DNA from 2 places in the Methylocystis sp. JR02 genome. Region 2 is predicted to be linked to the other one. Evidence: predicted binding sites of a transcription regulator. Region 2 holds the regulator's gene; the other holds the start of a gene.
The links. The regulator PhoB, encoded in region 2, activates phosphate uptake and scavenging genes when phosphate is short. The targets are predictions, from matches to a motif close to TGTCATNNANCTGTCAT.
Positions count from the first base shown of each region.

Region 1: QNA11_RS07355 (DUF2794 domain-containing protein) is a predicted target of PhoB. The motif match lies at 1,900-1,916, and genes of this name have one in related genera.

Region 1 covers NZ_JASIRC010000001.1:1,520,092-1,527,752, forward strand. The annotation lists gene QNA11_RS07345 (hypothetical protein) at 1-6, opposite strand, end outside; gene QNA11_RS07350 (Bax inhibitor-1/YccA family protein) at 589-1,359, shown strand; gene QNA11_RS07355 (DUF2794 domain-containing protein) at 1,420-1,839, opposite strand; gene htpG (molecular chaperone HtpG) at 2,280-4,178, shown strand; gene prmC (peptide chain release factor N(5)-glutamine methyltransferase) at 4,187-5,086, shown strand; gene QNA11_RS07370 (DUF4167 domain-containing protein) at 5,627-6,562, shown strand; gene QNA11_RS07375 (MOSC domain-containing protein) at 6,800-7,558, opposite strand.
Region 2 covers NZ_JASIRC010000001.1:3,166,378-3,174,038, reverse strand. The annotation lists gene QNA11_RS15110 (aspartate aminotransferase family protein) at 1-1,177, opposite strand, end outside; gene QNA11_RS15105 (GcrA family cell cycle regulator) at 1,618-2,163, shown strand; gene phoB (phosphate regulon transcriptional regulator PhoB) at 2,198-2,947, opposite strand; gene phoU (phosphate signaling complex protein PhoU) at 2,940-3,659, opposite strand; gene pstB (phosphate ABC transporter ATP-binding protein PstB) at 3,681-4,463, opposite strand; gene pstA (phosphate ABC transporter permease PstA) at 4,460-5,302, opposite strand; gene pstC (phosphate ABC transporter permease subunit PstC) at 5,315-6,304, opposite strand; gene pstS (phosphate ABC transporter substrate-binding protein PstS) at 6,435-7,478, opposite strand; gene QNA11_RS15070 (ATP-binding protein) at 7,628-7,661, opposite strand, start outside.

The sequences.
Region 1 (7,661 bases), 1.6 Mb from region 2:
ACTCATCTTCTCCTCCTGGTCCTCGTGCGGCAAGGACACGCGACTCCCGGGACATCCGCATTGCGCCGCGCAATCCCGCCGCTCCGGCGGGAAGCCGGGCGACGCCCTTCCCTCGATGTTAGCGTAATCCGTTTGAACGGCAAGGGTGCGACAATCAGTCATCTATGCGGCTTCGCACCATGGCTGGCCGCGCGTTTTTCCCCTCGAAACCGCCTGGACGCCCGGGGGCGCAGGGGAAGTCGAGGGCTCCTGGCACGGCGCTTGCGCTTTTCGCAACCGCACAAAAAAAGCCAGAACCGGCGGCGCAGCCGTCATTGCGCGGCAAAGCGACGAAGCGATCGGTTGCGACGCGGCCCTGATCGCTCCGCTCGCAATGACGGATCCGGGGCGTTTCCTGGCGAGGGGCGCGACGCCAAGCCTCTTCTCTACTTTCCATTAATCCTCGCGCCACCTTAACAAGAGTTCATCCAGGCGCGCCTTGCCACCCAAATCGGGCCAAGCCATATTGCACTCAGCCATAATGGTTGAGGCTACGAGCGATGGTCGGAAATCCGTCCCCGCCGGCCTTGGGAGATCGAGAGGATCGCTATGTCATATTACGACCGCAACTCGAACTTCGGCTACGGCCGCGGGGTCGCCCGGTCGACCACGGCCGAGATCGACGAAGGCCTGCGCGGCTATATGCTGGGCGTCTACAATTACATGACGCTGGGCCTCGCCGTGACCGGCCTCGTGGCGCTGGGCACCTATATGCTCGCGGAGCCGCAATTCGTCGGCGGCAAGCTGGTGGCTCTGTCGTCCTTCGGCCAGGCGCTCTATCTCTCGCCGCTGCGCTGGGTGGTGATGCTGTCGCCGCTCGCTTTCGTCTTCCTGATCGGCGCGCGCGCCCAGACCATGTCGGCGGCGACGGCGCGTAACCTGTTCCTCGCCTTCTCGGCGTTGATGGGCCTGTCGATGTCGTCGATCCTGCTGGTCTACACCGGCGTATCGGTCGCCCGCGTCTTCTTCATCACGGCGGCGGCCTTCGGCGGCCTCAGCATCTACGGCTATATGACGAAGCGCGACCTCTCGGCCTTCGGCTCCTTCCTGGTCATGGGCGTGTGGGGGCTCGTTATCGCCGGCCTCGTCAATTTGTTCCTGCACTCCAGCGGCCTTCAGTTCGCGCTGTCGATCCTGTCGGTGCTGATCTTCTCGGGCCTCACCGCCTGGGACACGCAGAACATCAAGGACATGTATTACGAGGGCGACGGTTACGAAGTGGCGCAGAAAAAGAGCGTCTTCGGCGCGCTGTCGCTCTACCTCGACTTCATCAACATGTTCCAGTCGCTGCTGTATCTCTTCGGTCAGCGCAACGACTGACGCTCTGAGGCGGCCTAAGCCCGATCCGGAGAAGCCCCGCGTAAGCGGGGCTTTTTTTGCCTATTCCGCGCCGACGATGCGCAGCCCCTTGTCGAGCACGCGCAAAACGCGCGCGAGGTCGTGCCCACGCCGCATGACGAGCCCGCCGGCGGCGATCACCGCATAAGCGCCCTGCTTGCGCGCCAGCTCGGGATTTTTTTCGATTCGATACAGCGGCGCTTCGCTGGTCCGCCGGAAAATCGAGAAAACCGCTTTGGCGGGCGTGAAGTCCAGCGCGTAATCGCGCCACTCGCCGGCGGCGACCTTGGCGCCGTAGAGATTGAACAGGGCGTTGAGCTCGCGCCGGTCGAACGAGACCTGCGCCGCCGCCCGGTTCTCCGCCCCCTTCGCGTGGTCCCCCTGCCCCGAGCGTCCGGAGCCGCCCACCACCACAAAGGCTGGGCGGGAACGGCTGGGCTCCGTCGTCTCCGACTCCGCCATGCATGTTCTCCAAGCTTGCCATTATGTTCGCGCGATGCGGGCTGCGGGGCAAGCGTTGTTTGTCATCGACGCGACATATTAAGGGCTCTCGGGCCTTAACCTCAGCATCTACAGTCATTAATCACAATTTAGCCTGCATTGGGCCCCTTGCGCGTCAAACGGCTAGCCCAATATTTCTTCTCATTGCCGCGACCGGCTTCGGCGCGCTTTTCCGGTTTTCGTCAGCCCCCCAGCCCCCCGGGATCGCGCGTTCTCAAGTCGCAACAGGTCCGGTGATGACGGGCCGGCCGGGAGAAATCCCGCGCCGGCCCTGTCTTTTGACCGCTGTCCCCTTGCAATTTTTGGACAAATGCCAAACTCAAGCAGCGCGCCGCAAGGCCGCCCATTTTGCGTTTTTAATCAGGACTCCCGCGCCGGAGCCTGACCCATTTGGAGCACTCATGACCAAAGACGCTGTCACTGCCGAAGCGCCGCAAGCCGCTCAGTTCGGCTTCGAGGCCGATGTCGCGCAGCTTCTCGAGCTGATGACGCATTCCGTCTATTCGGAGCGCGAGGTTTTCCTTCGCGAGCTTATTTCGAACGCCGCCGACGCCTGCGAAAAGCTGCGCTACGAATCACTCTCCGACGAGAGGCTCGCGGCCGAGGCCGGCGCGCCGCTGGTCACCATCGCGCTCGATAAGGAAAAGCGCCAGCTCACCGTCGCCGACAATGGCGTCGGCATGTCGCATGACGAGCTTATCAGCGCGCTCGGCGCCATCGCCAATTCCGGCACGCGCGCTTTTCTGGATAAGCTCGGCCAGGAGGGCGCCGGGGAAGGCGCGTCGCTGATCGGCCGGTTCGGCGTCGGCTTCTATTCCGTCTTCATGGTCGCCGATCTGGTCGAGGTCGCGACGCGGCGCGCGGGCGAAGACCAAGCCTGGCTATGGTCGTCGCAGGGCAAGGGAACCTATTCGATTGCGCCGCTCGCGCTCGACGACGCGCCCAAGGTCGGCGCGCGCGTGACGCTGCATCTCAACGCCGAATCCGACGAATTTCTCGAGCCCTGGCGCATCGAGAGCATCGTGCGCGAACATTCCGGCGCGGTCTCGACGCCGATCGACCTCATCGAGGAGCCTGGCAAGGAGCCGCGCCGAATCGCCGACGGTCAAGCGCTCTGGACCAAGCCGAAGTCGGAGATCACCGAGGAGCAGTATACGGATTTCTACCGCCAGCTCTCGGGCTCCTTCGACGAGCCGGCGCTGACGGTGCATTGGCGCGCGGAGGGCCGCACCGAATATACGGTGCTCGCCTTCGTGCCCGGCTCGCGTCCTTTCGACCTCTTCGAGCCCTCCCGCAAGAGCAAGTCGAAGCTTTACGTGCGCCGCGTGCTCATCTCGCGCGACGTCGAGCTTCTGCCAGCCTGGCTGCGTTTCGTGCGGCTCGTGGTCGATAGCGCGGACATTCCCCTCAATGTCTCTCGCGAGATGGTGCAAAAGAGCCCCGTCATCGCCTCGATCGGCAAGGCGGTCGCGACGCGTCTCCTCCAGGAACTCAAAAAGCTCGCTGAGAACGAGCCCGAGAAATTCGCGACAGTGTGGGAAAACTTCGGCTCTGTGCTGAAAGAAGGCCTGCACGAAGACCCGAGCCGCCGCGACGATCTCTTCGCGATTGCACGGTTCACCTCGACGAAATCCGACGGCGAGACGCGCACGCTGAAAGATTACGTCGCAGATCTGCGCGAAAATCAGACCGCGATTTATTACATCACCGGCGACGATGCGACGCGTCTGGCGACGAGTCCCCAGCTCGAAGGCTTCCGCGCGAGAGGCGTCGAGGTTCTGCTGCTCGACGACGCCGTGGACGCCTTCTGGGTGACGAACGCGCTTGGGTTCGACGGCAAGCCATTCAAATCCGTGACCCAGGGCGCGGCGGACATCGACGCCATTGCCCTGCTCGACGAGAGCAAGGAGGAAACCCCGCCGGCCGCCGATGTGGGCGATCTCGTCGCCGCGCTCAAGGAGACCTTGTCGGACGCCGTCGAGGACGTGCGCGTCTCGACGCGGCTGACCGAAAGCGCCGCCTGTCTCGTTGCGTCCGAAAAGGGCCTCGACCGGCAGCTTGCGCGCATTCTCGCCGAAACCGGACAGAAGGGGCTTTTCGGCAAGCCCGTGCTGGAGATCAACGCCAAGCATCCCGCCGTCGCGGCGCTGGCGGCGAGCCTGCGTGAGAAGGGGCGAGAGGGCGCGGCCGATGGGCTGCATCTCCTGCTCGATCTCGCGCGCGTCGCCGACGGCGAGGCGCCTGTCGATCCGGCGGCCTTCGCCAAGCGTCTGTCGGCGCTGATCGCCAAGGTCGCATAGACATGGACATGCGCCGCGACCCAGCGCCATTCTCCGCGATCGAGAGGCAACCCTCGCGCGCGGAGGCCATTGCGCAGGTCGCGGCCTATCTGAGCGATAGCGGCGTTGAGGCCGCGCAAGCCCAGGACGACGCGCGGGCCTTGCTGCGCGCGGCGGCGGGGCTTTCGCGCCTGGAGCTGGCGATGTCTCCCCAGGCGCCGATTACCGACGACGAAGCCGACCGGCTTTCGCGACTGGCGGCGCGCCGCGCGGCGCGCGAGCCGGTCTCGCGCATTCTCGGGGAGCGCGGCTTCTGGACGCTCGACCTCGTCGTCTCTCCTCAAGTTCTCGACCCGCGCCCCGATACGGAGACGCTCGTCGAAACCGTTCTTGCGCTTACCGACAAGCGCGACGCGCCGCTTTCTATTCTCGATCTCGGCGCAGGTTCGGGGGCGATCACCTGCGCTTTGTTGAGCGAATTGCCAGCGGCGCGCGCCGTGGCGGTCGATCTCTCGCCTTATGCTTGCGCGGCGACGGCCGAAAATCTCGCGCGTTGCGGCTTCACGGACCGCGCCGTCGTGGTGCGGGGAAGATGGGCCGAATCGCTCGCCGGTCCCTTCGACGTCATCGTCTCCAATCCGCCCTATGTGCGCGCCGGCGATATTCCCACCCTCGATCCGGAGGTCAGGCTCTATGATCCTGCGCTCGCGCTCGACGGCGGGCGGGACGGACTCGATTGTTACCGCGAGATTGTCGCAGATGTTGCGCGATTGCTGAAATCCGACGGACTTGTCGCATTCGAGGTCGGCTCGGATCAGGCGGTGAGCGTTGCTTCCCTCCTTGGCGCGAAGGGTTTCGCCATTGCGCGGGTAGGCAGAGACGCGGGCGGCCACGAGCGCGTCGTGGCTGCGCGTCCGGCTCAGCCGTAGACGTGACATATTCGCTACAGTGCACTCGATTTTAACCGTAGAACGCGACGCCGCACTTGGCTCGGGGGGATGCAGTCTCTATAGTCTGAACTATATCAGCTAAACGAAATCGAGATGGGGATCTCGACAATTCCGGGCCCGCCTCGCGAGCGACGCCTCAGGACAGGCCGGCAAAGGCTGGCGTGTAAGCTGCATGATCCCGGCGGAGTAAAACCACGCTGATCGTCACGGCGCGCCTCCTTTGAAGATGCGCGGCCATCGATGTCCGCTTGGTTGACATGTTAGGCGACCGCGCCGAGAGGCCAGGCGAGTCGCCGAGCGATACAGGGAATCGCGCAGGGCCAAGCGGCAGCAACAGGATCGATGACGGCGCGGTCAATGGCCGGCCTCCGATCCGTCGATACGCAGCGCCTGCGGAGCGATCCAAACGAACTTCCTTCGGCGGAAGGAACGGCACGGCGCGACCTGCCATTTGCATCATTTGCGCATGAATTGCGCGAAGCTTTCGGGGGAATTATGAGACCAGGACAAAACAAGAGAATGCGGGGGCGCAGCGGCCGGAAAGGGCCGAACCCACTGACGCGCTCTTACGAGTCGAACGGTCCAGACGTCAAAATCCGCGGCACCGCCCAGCACATCGCCGAGAAATATTTGCAGCTCGCGCGCGACGCGCAGTCCTCTGGCGACACGATCATGGCCGAGAGCCTGTTGCAGCACGCCGAGCATTATTTCCGTCTCATCGCCGCCGCGCAGCTCGCGCAGCAGCAGGCGAGCGGCTACGGCCGCCCGCAAATGGAGGCGGAAGTCGAGCTGGAGGACGACGACGATTTCGCCGCCCTGCCCGATCGCTTCGCGCCGCTCTCCGAGCGCCTGCCGCAGCCGGTTTATCAAGGGCAGCCGCAGCAGCAGCCTTTCGCGCCGCAGCAGCCGCAGCCGCAACCCCATTACGCGCAGCAGCAACCCCAGCCGCAGCCCTATGAGGAGCGGCCGATCGGCGACATGCGCGCAGAGCGGCCGGAACGCCCGGAGCGGCCCGAACGGCCCGAGCGTGCGGATCGGCAAGAACGCATGGAGCGGCCAGAGCGGATGGAGCGGCCAGAGCGCGGCGAGCGACCGCCGCGGCCCGAGCGCCCGCCCTTCCGCGAGCGCAGCGCCGAGGGTGAGCCGCGTCGCTTCGAACGCGGCCGCGACCGCCGCTTCCAGCGGCCCGAGGCCAGTGACGAGCCGCCGCCCGGCCTGCCCTCCTTCATCACCGCGCCGCCCGCGCGCGCGCCTGTCGCCGCCGAGGGCGAGGCGCCCGAAACCGGCTTCGCGCCTGCCGAGCGCCCGCAGGCGCGCGAGCACGAGGGGGTGAATTTCCACCTCAATCCGCGCCGCCGCCGCCGTCCGCGCGCGCAGCTCGACGAAGCCGCCAGCGAAGCTCGCGAGGAAGCGACGCAGCCGACCGAGCTCCCGCTCGAGCCGGACCGTCTCTGAGCTTCATCGAAACCAAAAGAGCCGCCTCAGACCGAGGCGGCTCTTTTCTTTTTCAAAGGCGCGTCAGCTCTTTTTCATACGAAATCCGTGAGATCGGTTCTCCCGACGCTCGCGCAGCGAGTGATCGGGAATCCAGAGCAAAACCTGCGTCGCTTTTGTGGCTCTGGATTCCCGATCGGGCCTTTGGCCCGTCGGGAATGACAAGCGCCAATGCGAGCTATTCAAACGGAAACGGTATCAGAGGAGCGTCAGAGCATCGCCGACCGCCACGCGTCCGCCCTTTTCGACGCGGGCATAGACGCCGCAGTCGACGTGGCCAAAATTCTTTCTCAGCGTCTGCACGACATCCATGTCCCGCCGCCCCGTGCCGGGCTCGACGCCCGTCGCCGCGCAACGGTCGGTCATCTTCAGCACTGAAAGCGTCGCGTCGCCGATCTTCAGCGTGCGCCCCGGCCAAGCGGCTTCCGCCCAAGCGTCTGCGCCCTCGATATAGAGATTGCCGCGAAAGCGCAGCGGATCGACGCGGGTCCCTTGCGCCTTCTCGATCTCTGCAACGCTTGCGAGATTGATGAGCGAGACGAAGCCCGATTTGGAATCGGTGAACCGAAAACCATCGGGCGCCTCGAGCAGCTTCACCGGCCCGCGGATTTGTGCCTCATCGACATAAGCGCTCAGAAACGCCTCAATCGCCGTACGGCCCTCTGGCGTGCGCAGATTGGCGCGCACGGCCTCACGGCCGCCCTCCGAGATCGCAAGCGTCCCGCTGTCTTCGTCGTAGCGGGTGGCAAGCCCGGCGAGGGCGCCATTCTTCATGAGCATGAGAAACTTGATCTTGGGCTGATGCTCCGGCGCGGCCGGGTCGAAACCCGAAGGCCCGTTCTCCAACGCGAAGAGCCGGTCGCAGGGGAAATAACCGTCCGTCTGGAGATCGGCGGCGCGCAGCGGCTCCGGCGAGAGGCCCTTGACTGGATAGCGGTAGAGTTGGGCGAGGCGCATGACGACTCCGGCGCATGAAAACCGGCCGCAAGTCACGGCGAAGAGGCGCCGTTGTCAAGCGAGCCCGCGGCGTCGGGGCGACAATCTCCAGCTCCGGCAGCGG
Region 2 (7,661 bases):
CGGCTTTCGCGGCGAAACGCGCGCAGGCCCGATCGAGGCGGTCAAATGCCTCCGATATATGGCTCTCGTCGATAATGAGCGGCGGGAGCAGGCGAACGACATTGTCTCCGGCGATCGGAAGGAGGAGCCCTTCCGCGCGCGCGGCGGCGGCGAATTCCCCATTGGGAACGCGCGTCTTGACGCCGAACATGAGCCCTTCGCCGCGAATGGCCTCGATCACGCGCGGATGGCGGTCGTGCAGCTCGGCGAGGCGCTGGCGCAGATGGCCGCCCAAGGCGGCGACGCGCGCCAGAAAGCCCTCGGCAAGAACGACGTCCAGCACGGCGGCGCCCACTGTGGTCGCGAGCGGATTGCCGCCGAAGGTCGAGCCATGCGTGCCGAGCGTCATGCCTTTGGCCGCCTCTCGCGTGGCGAGGCAAGCGCCGAGCGGGAAGCCGCCGCCGAGCCCCTTGGCGAGCGCGACAATATCGGGCGTGACGCCGGAGTGCTCGCAGGCCAGGAATTTTCCGGTGCGGCCGACGCCGCATTGAACTTCGTCCAGCACGAGCAGCAGGCCGCGCGCGTCACACAAAGCGCGAAGCTTGCGCAGGAACTCATGCGGGAAGACGCGCAGGCCGCCCTCGCCCTGCACGGGTTCGAGCAGCACGCCAGCGGTTTCCTCGGTGATCGCGGCTTCGACGGCCGCGAGATCATCGAAGGGAACCTGGTCGAAGCCGTCGAGCGGCGGGCCGAAGCCGTCGAGATATTTCGGATTGCCGCCGGCGGCGATGGTCGCGAGCGTGCGCCCGTGAAAGGCGCCTTCGAAGGTAATGAGGCGGTAGCGCTCCGGCTGGCCATTCGCCGCATGATATTTGCGCGCCGTTTTGATGGCGCATTCCACGGCCTCGGCGCCGGAATTCACGAAGAAGACCGTTTCGGCGAAGGTGACGGCGACAAGGCGCTGCGCGAGACGCTCGGCCTCGGGGATGCGGAAGAGATTGGAGACGTGCCAGGGCTTTTCAGCGGCGGCCTTGAGTGTTTCGACGAGATGCGGGTGGTCATGGCCAAGCGACAGCACAGCGACGCCTGAAGCGAAATCCAGGTAGCGGTCGCCGTTCTCCGCGAACAGCCATGCGCCTTCGCCCCGCGTAAAGGCGACGTCGGCGCGCGCATAAGTCGGATAGAGCGCAGATGTCAAAATTATGCTCCAAGCCAACAGATCCGCCGTTTGGCGGTCGGGCCAAAAAACAAAGCGCCGCCCTTTCGGGGCGGCAGTTTGAGAAGGCGATTTTATGCGGGCGCGCTGTTTCGGTCAAATCCTAACGTCGCAGCCAACTTGGCTGGCGCGCCAGAGGCGTTTTTCGTTCCAATTCCGGCGCGGAGTGAGTCGTCGCGGCAACACTCTGCGCACAAAGCGCTCAGAAAGGCTGTGCAGAACGCGCCCTTTGGCTTGCCAGCGACTCTTGCCCGTGATTCAAAGGTTTTGTTAAGTTTTTCCCGCCGGCGCGGTAGCGTTGTTTCCGCCTGGCGTCCCTCGAGTTTCGATGCGCGCGACGTCGCCGCTGGTTCGCTCCGGCGCAGCGAGGGTTGGTGGATTCTGTCCGGTTGCGCGCTCGAACCGGCCGCTTGGAGGTCAAAATGTCTTGGACCGATGAACGCGTCGAGCTGCTGCGTAAGCTTTGGAGCGACGGTCTCAGCGCGAGTCAGGTCGCAGCGGAGCTTGGTCCCGGCATCACGCGCAATGCGGTGATCGGCAAGATTCACCGTCTTGGCCTCGCCGAGCGCGCCAAGACGGCCAGCGCGCCGCGACCCCGCGCCGCAAAGCCGGCGTCGCGCCAGGCGGCGGTTTCCGCCCCCGTGGCTGCGGCTCCGCGCGTCGGCGGGCACGCCGTGCACGGCAATGTCGCCCTCGCCTTCGCGCCCGAGACGGTCGTGGTGGCGCGCGTGACGCCGGATACGGAAGTCGTCGTCCCGATGTCCGAGCGCGTGACGATCATGGAGCTGCGCGAGTCGATGTGCCGCTGGCCGATGGGCGATCCGACGTCGCCCGAGTTCCGCTTCTGCGGCGGCAAATCCCCGATCGGCGGCGGGCCCTATTGCGCGCATCACGCCCGCATCGCCTATCAGCCGGCGCAGGATCGCCGTCGCGCGCGCGATCAGCTCAGGGCGCCGCGTTACGCCTGATAAAGCTCGGGCGCGCGATCGGCTGCGGCCGACGTCACTCCCGGCCGAAGGTCTCGTCGAAGGAATAGCCGGAGCCGCGCACGGTGCGGATCGGGTCTTTTTCGCGGCCGCGGATGAGCGCCTTGCGAAGCCGGCCGACATGCACGTCGACCGTGCGCTCGTCGATCTCCGCCGACATGCCCCAGACGCTGTCGAGGAGCTGGGCGCGGGTGAAGACGCGCCCGGGCTTCTCCATGAAATATTCGAGCAGCCGGAACTCGGTCGGGCCCAGATGGATTTCACGCCCCGAGCGGCGCACGCGGCGCGTCTCGCGGTCGAGGTCGATGTCGCCCAGCGTCAGCTTGGAGGCGACGCGCTCCGGCCGGGCGCGACGCAGCAAAGCGCGCACGCGCGCCATCAGCTCCGGCGTCGAGAACGGCTTCACCACATAGTCGTCGGCGCCGACCGATAGCCCACGCACGCGCTCGGCCTCCTCGCCGCGCGCCGTCAGCATGATGATCGGCATGTCGCGCGCGGTGTCGCGCGCGCGCAGGCGCCGGCAGATTTCGAGGCCCGAGACGCCGGGCAGCATCCAGTCGAGCAGCATCAGGTCGGGCGGCGACTCCGCGATGCGCAGCTCGGCTTCGTCGCCATTATCGACATGCTCGACCTGATAGCCTTCGGCCTCCAGATTATAAACCAGCAGAGTCGCGAGCGGGACCTCGTCCTCGACGACGAGAATCCTCGGGGCGCGGTCGCTCTTGCCATCGCGGGCGCCGGTCGGCGCGGTGGTCGCGTCACTCATGCGATGCGTCGCCCCCTGCGCCCAGAACGCCCGGCCGCGCCTTGGGGCGCTCGAGCGGCATGGATTCGCCTGTCACGAGATAGACGATCGTCTCGGCGATATTGGTCGTGTGATCGCCGATGCGCTCGAGATTCTTCGAGCAGAACAGAAGATGCGTGCAGAAGGAGATGTTGCGGGGATCTTCCATCATGAAGGTGAGAAGATCGCGAAACACCGAGTCTTCCAGCGCGTCGAGATCTGCGTCGTTCATCCAGACGGTGCGGGCGCGTTCCTCGTCGCGCAGCGCATAGGCGTCGAGCGCGTCCTTGAGCTGCGTCGCGGCGATTTCATGCATCGACTTCAAGCCGACGATGGCGCGCGGCAAACGCGCCTCAGAGGCGATCTTGAGCGTGCGCTTGGCGATGTTCTTGGCGAGGTCGCCGATCCGCTCGATGTCGCCGGAGATGCGGATCGCGGCGATGCATTCGCGCAGATCGATCGCCAGCGGTTGCCGCCGCGCGATCGTCATGACCGCGCTTTCTTCGATCTCACGCTGAAGCGTGTCGAGCCGCGCGTCGCTTGCGACGACTTGCTTTGCGAGCTCGACGTCGAGGTTGGACAGCGCGTCCATGGCCTCGGCCAGCATTTTTTCGGCAACGCCGCCCATCTCGGAGATGCGACGTCCCAGCGACTCGAGGTCGCGGTCATAGGACTTGACGGTGTGGTCAGTCATCGCTCGTTCCTTAAATGAGCTTCAGCCGAAGCGGCCGGTGATGTAATCCTGCGTGCGCTTTTCTCTCGGCCGGTTGAAGACGTCGTCCGTGTCGCCGAATTCGATGAGCTCGCCCAGATACATGAATGCGGTGTAGTCGGAGACGCGCACCGCCTGTTGCATATTATGGGTCACGATCGCGATCGTGTATCTCGTCGAGAGCTCCTCGATCAGCTCTTCGACCTTCGCCGTCGAGATCGGATCCAGCGCCGAGCAGGGCTCGTCGAAGAGCATGACCTCGGGTTGCACGGCGACGCTGCGGGCGATGCACAGGCGCTGCTGCTGGCCGCCGGAAAGGCCGAGCCCGCTCGCCTGCAGCTTGTCTTTCACTTCGTCCCAGAGCGCCGCGCCGCGCAGCGCCTCCTCGACGCGAACGTCCATATCGGCGCGCGACAATTTCTCGTAGAGACGGATGCCGAAGGCGACATTCTCATAGATCGACATCGGGAAGGGCGTCGGCTTCTGGAAGATCATGCCGACGCGGGCGCGCAGGGCGTTGAGGTCGATCGCCGGATCGAGGATGTTCTCGCCGTCGAGCAGCACCTCGCCCTCCGCGCGCTGGCCCGGATAAAGGTCGTACATCCGGTTCAGCACGCGCAGCAACGTGGATTTGCCGCAGCCCGACGGGCCGATGAAGGCTGTCACCTTATGGGTGTGCAGCGACAAGGACACGGATTTCAGCGCGCGGGTGGCGCCGTAGTAGAAATCGAGGCTGCGAACCGAGATTTTGGTCGCGGACTGGTTCACCTGAGCGAGGGCGTTCATTTCGATTTTCTCCGGCCGGCGCTCAGCGCGCGGGCTGTGATCGACAGGGCGAGAACGGCGAAGGTGATCAACAGGGCGCCCGTCCAGGCAAGCTGCTGCCAATCTTTGTAGGGGGACAGGGCGAACTGGAAGATGACGACCGGCAGGCTCGCCATCGGCGCGTTGAGGTCGCTGCTCCAGAATTGGTTGTTGAGCGCGGTGAAGAGCAGCGGCGCGGTTTCACCGGAGACGCGCGCCACCGCGAGCAGAATGCCCGTGACGAGACCCGCCTTGGCGGCGCGATAGGCCACCTTGCCGATGACGAGGGCGCGCGGCGCGCCGAGCGCGCTCGCGGCTTCGCGCATCGAGCCCGGCACCAGCAGCAGCATGTCCTCGGTCGTGCGCAGAACCACCGGTATGACGAGCAGCGCGAGGGCGACCGCGCCGGAGATGCCGGAGAAGTGCCCCATCGGCCCGACGAGCAGCGTGTAGACGAAGAGGCCGATGACGATCGACGGCGCGCTGAGCAGGATGTCGTTGATGAAGCGCACGACGATGGTCAGCTTCGAGTAGCGGCCATATTCCGCCATATAGGTGCCGGCGAGCATGCCGAGCGGCGCGCCGATGGCGACGCCGATGATGGTCATGACAAGCGAGCCGGCGATAGCGTTCAGGAGGCCGCCCTGGCTGCCGGGGGGCGGCGTCATCTGGGTGAAGACGGCGGGAGAAAGTCCGCGAATCCCTTCGTAGAGAAGCGCGGCGAGGATCAGCAGCAGCCAGGTCAGGCCGAAGATCGCGGCCCCCCAGGCGAGGCTGGTCGCCATCGAATTGCGCCGGCGGCGCGTGGCGTAGAGCGACATGACTCGGGCTCCTTAAGCCGACTTCCGCTCGATGCGCATCAGCATGTAACGCGCGATCGCCAGAACGATAAAGGTGATGACGAAGAGGATCAGGCCGAGCTCGATGAGCGCCGATGTGTAAATGTCGCCCACGGCCTCGGTGAATTCATTGGCGATGGTCGCGGAGATGGTCGTCCCCGGCGCGAGCAGCGACGGCGAGATTTTGTGGGCGTTGCCGATGACGAAGGTGACCGCCATCGTTTCGCCGAGCGCGCGGCCGAGGCCCAGCATGACGCCGCCAATGACGCCGACGCGCGTGTAGGGCAGAACCACATAGCGCATCAATTCCCATGTCGTGCAGCCGACGCCGATCGCCGCTTCCTTGAGGACCGGCGGCACGGTTTCGAAGACGTCGCGCGAGATGGAGGCGATGAAGGGCAGCACCATGATGGCGAGAATGAAGCCGGCGGTCAGCATGCCGATGCCATAGGGCGGACCGGCGAAGATCGACGACAGCACGGGCACGTCGCCAAAGAGCGAGATCAGGCCGGGCTGCACATGGGTCTGCACGAAAGGCGCGAAGACGAAGAGGCCCCAGATGCCGTAGATGATCGAGGGGATGCCGGCCAGAAGCTCGATGGCGACGCCGATCGGCCGGCGCAGCGCATGGGGGCAGAGCTCGGTCAGGAAGGTCGCGATGCCGATGCCGACGGGCACGGCGATGAGCATGGCGATGACCGAGGTTACGATCGTGCCGAAGATCGCCGGCAAGGCGCCGAAATTATCGGTGACGGGGTTCCACGCCTGCGAGAACAGGAAACCCGGGCCGAAGGCCTGGATCGCCGGCAGTGAGCCGTGAACGAGCGAGACGATGACCCCGCCGAGGATGATGAGCACGATAACCGCGGCGGCGCGCGTCACCTGGAAAAAAATCCAGTCCAGCAACGCAATGCTCGAAAGCGCCTTTGTGCGGTCGACGACCGCTGCACGCGGCGCAGCGCTCTCCATTGCTAGCTCCGACATATTGCCCGCTCCATTCGATCCACGTTGGGTGGGTTCGCTCGTCGTCATCGGTTACTCCTGACGCCGGTTCTCTCGAACCGGCGTCCATGGTCGCTAGCGGCTCCTCATTGAGCCGCCGTTAATGCGCGGCTCAGTGCGCGATCGGCTTGCCGTCCGCGCCCTTCACATTCGCCCAGCTCTTCTTGATCAGCTCGACGACCGGCTTCGGCATCGGGATATAGTCCAGCTCCTCGGCGGCCTTGGCGCCATTGGCGAAGGCCCAGCCGAAGAATTTCAGGGCTTCCGAAGCCGCAGCCTCGTCCTTCGAGTCCTTCGGGAGGAGGATGAAGGTCGCAGCCGAGATCGGCCAGGACTTGGCGCCCGGCTCATTGGTGATGATCTGGAAGAAGCCCGGGGACTTCGCCCAATCCGCGCTGGCGGCGGCGGCCTGGAAGCTTTCGACGCCCGGCGCGACGACCTTGCCGGCGGCGTTGATCATCTTGGTGTGGGTGAGCTTGTTCTGCTTGGCGTAGGCATATTCGACATAGCCGATCGCGCCCTTGGTGTTGGCGACGTTGTTGGCCACGCCTTCATTGCCCTTGGCGCCGATGCCGGCCGGCCATTCGACCGCCGAGTTCTCGCCGACCTTGGACTTCCAGTCCTCGGAGACCTTCGAGAGATAGTTGGTGAAGTTGAAGGTCGTGCCCGATCCGTCCGAACGATGGACGACGACGATCGGGGTCGAGCCGAGCTTCGCCTTCGGATTGAGCTTCTTGATCGCGGCGTCATCCCAGCTCGTGATCTGGCCGAGATAGATTTTCGCGATGGTCGCGCCGTCGAGGACGAGCTCGCCCGGCGTGACGCCGTCGAGATTGACGACCGGCACGATGCCGCCGATGACCTGGGGCCACTGGATGAGATTGGCCGCGTCGAGGTCTTCCGGCTTCAGCGGCTGGTCGGAGGCGCCGAAGGTCACGGTGCGGGCCTTGATCTGCTTGATGCCGCCGCCGGAGCCGATCGACTGATAGTTGAGGCCGTTGCCGGTGTCTTTCTTATAGGTCTCCGCCCATTTGGCGTAAATCGGATAAGGGAAGGTCGCGCCTGCGCCGGAGATATCCAGCGCGAGCGCCGCGCCGGCCATGGTCGCGAGCGCCACCGTCGCGACGGCGGCGCGCTTGAAGAAGTTGGAGATCATTCGATGATCGCTTTCAGCTCGAGAATATTACACGAGAGGCGCGGAGCGCCTGTCACGCCCTAGTCCTTTAGCGGCCAGGCAAGAGAGTTTTGTGATAGTTTTATTACAGTACGATGACATAAGAATTTCATATAAAAACAGCATTTTAGTCACTTTCCTTGAGCTTGATCGATTGCCGGAAGC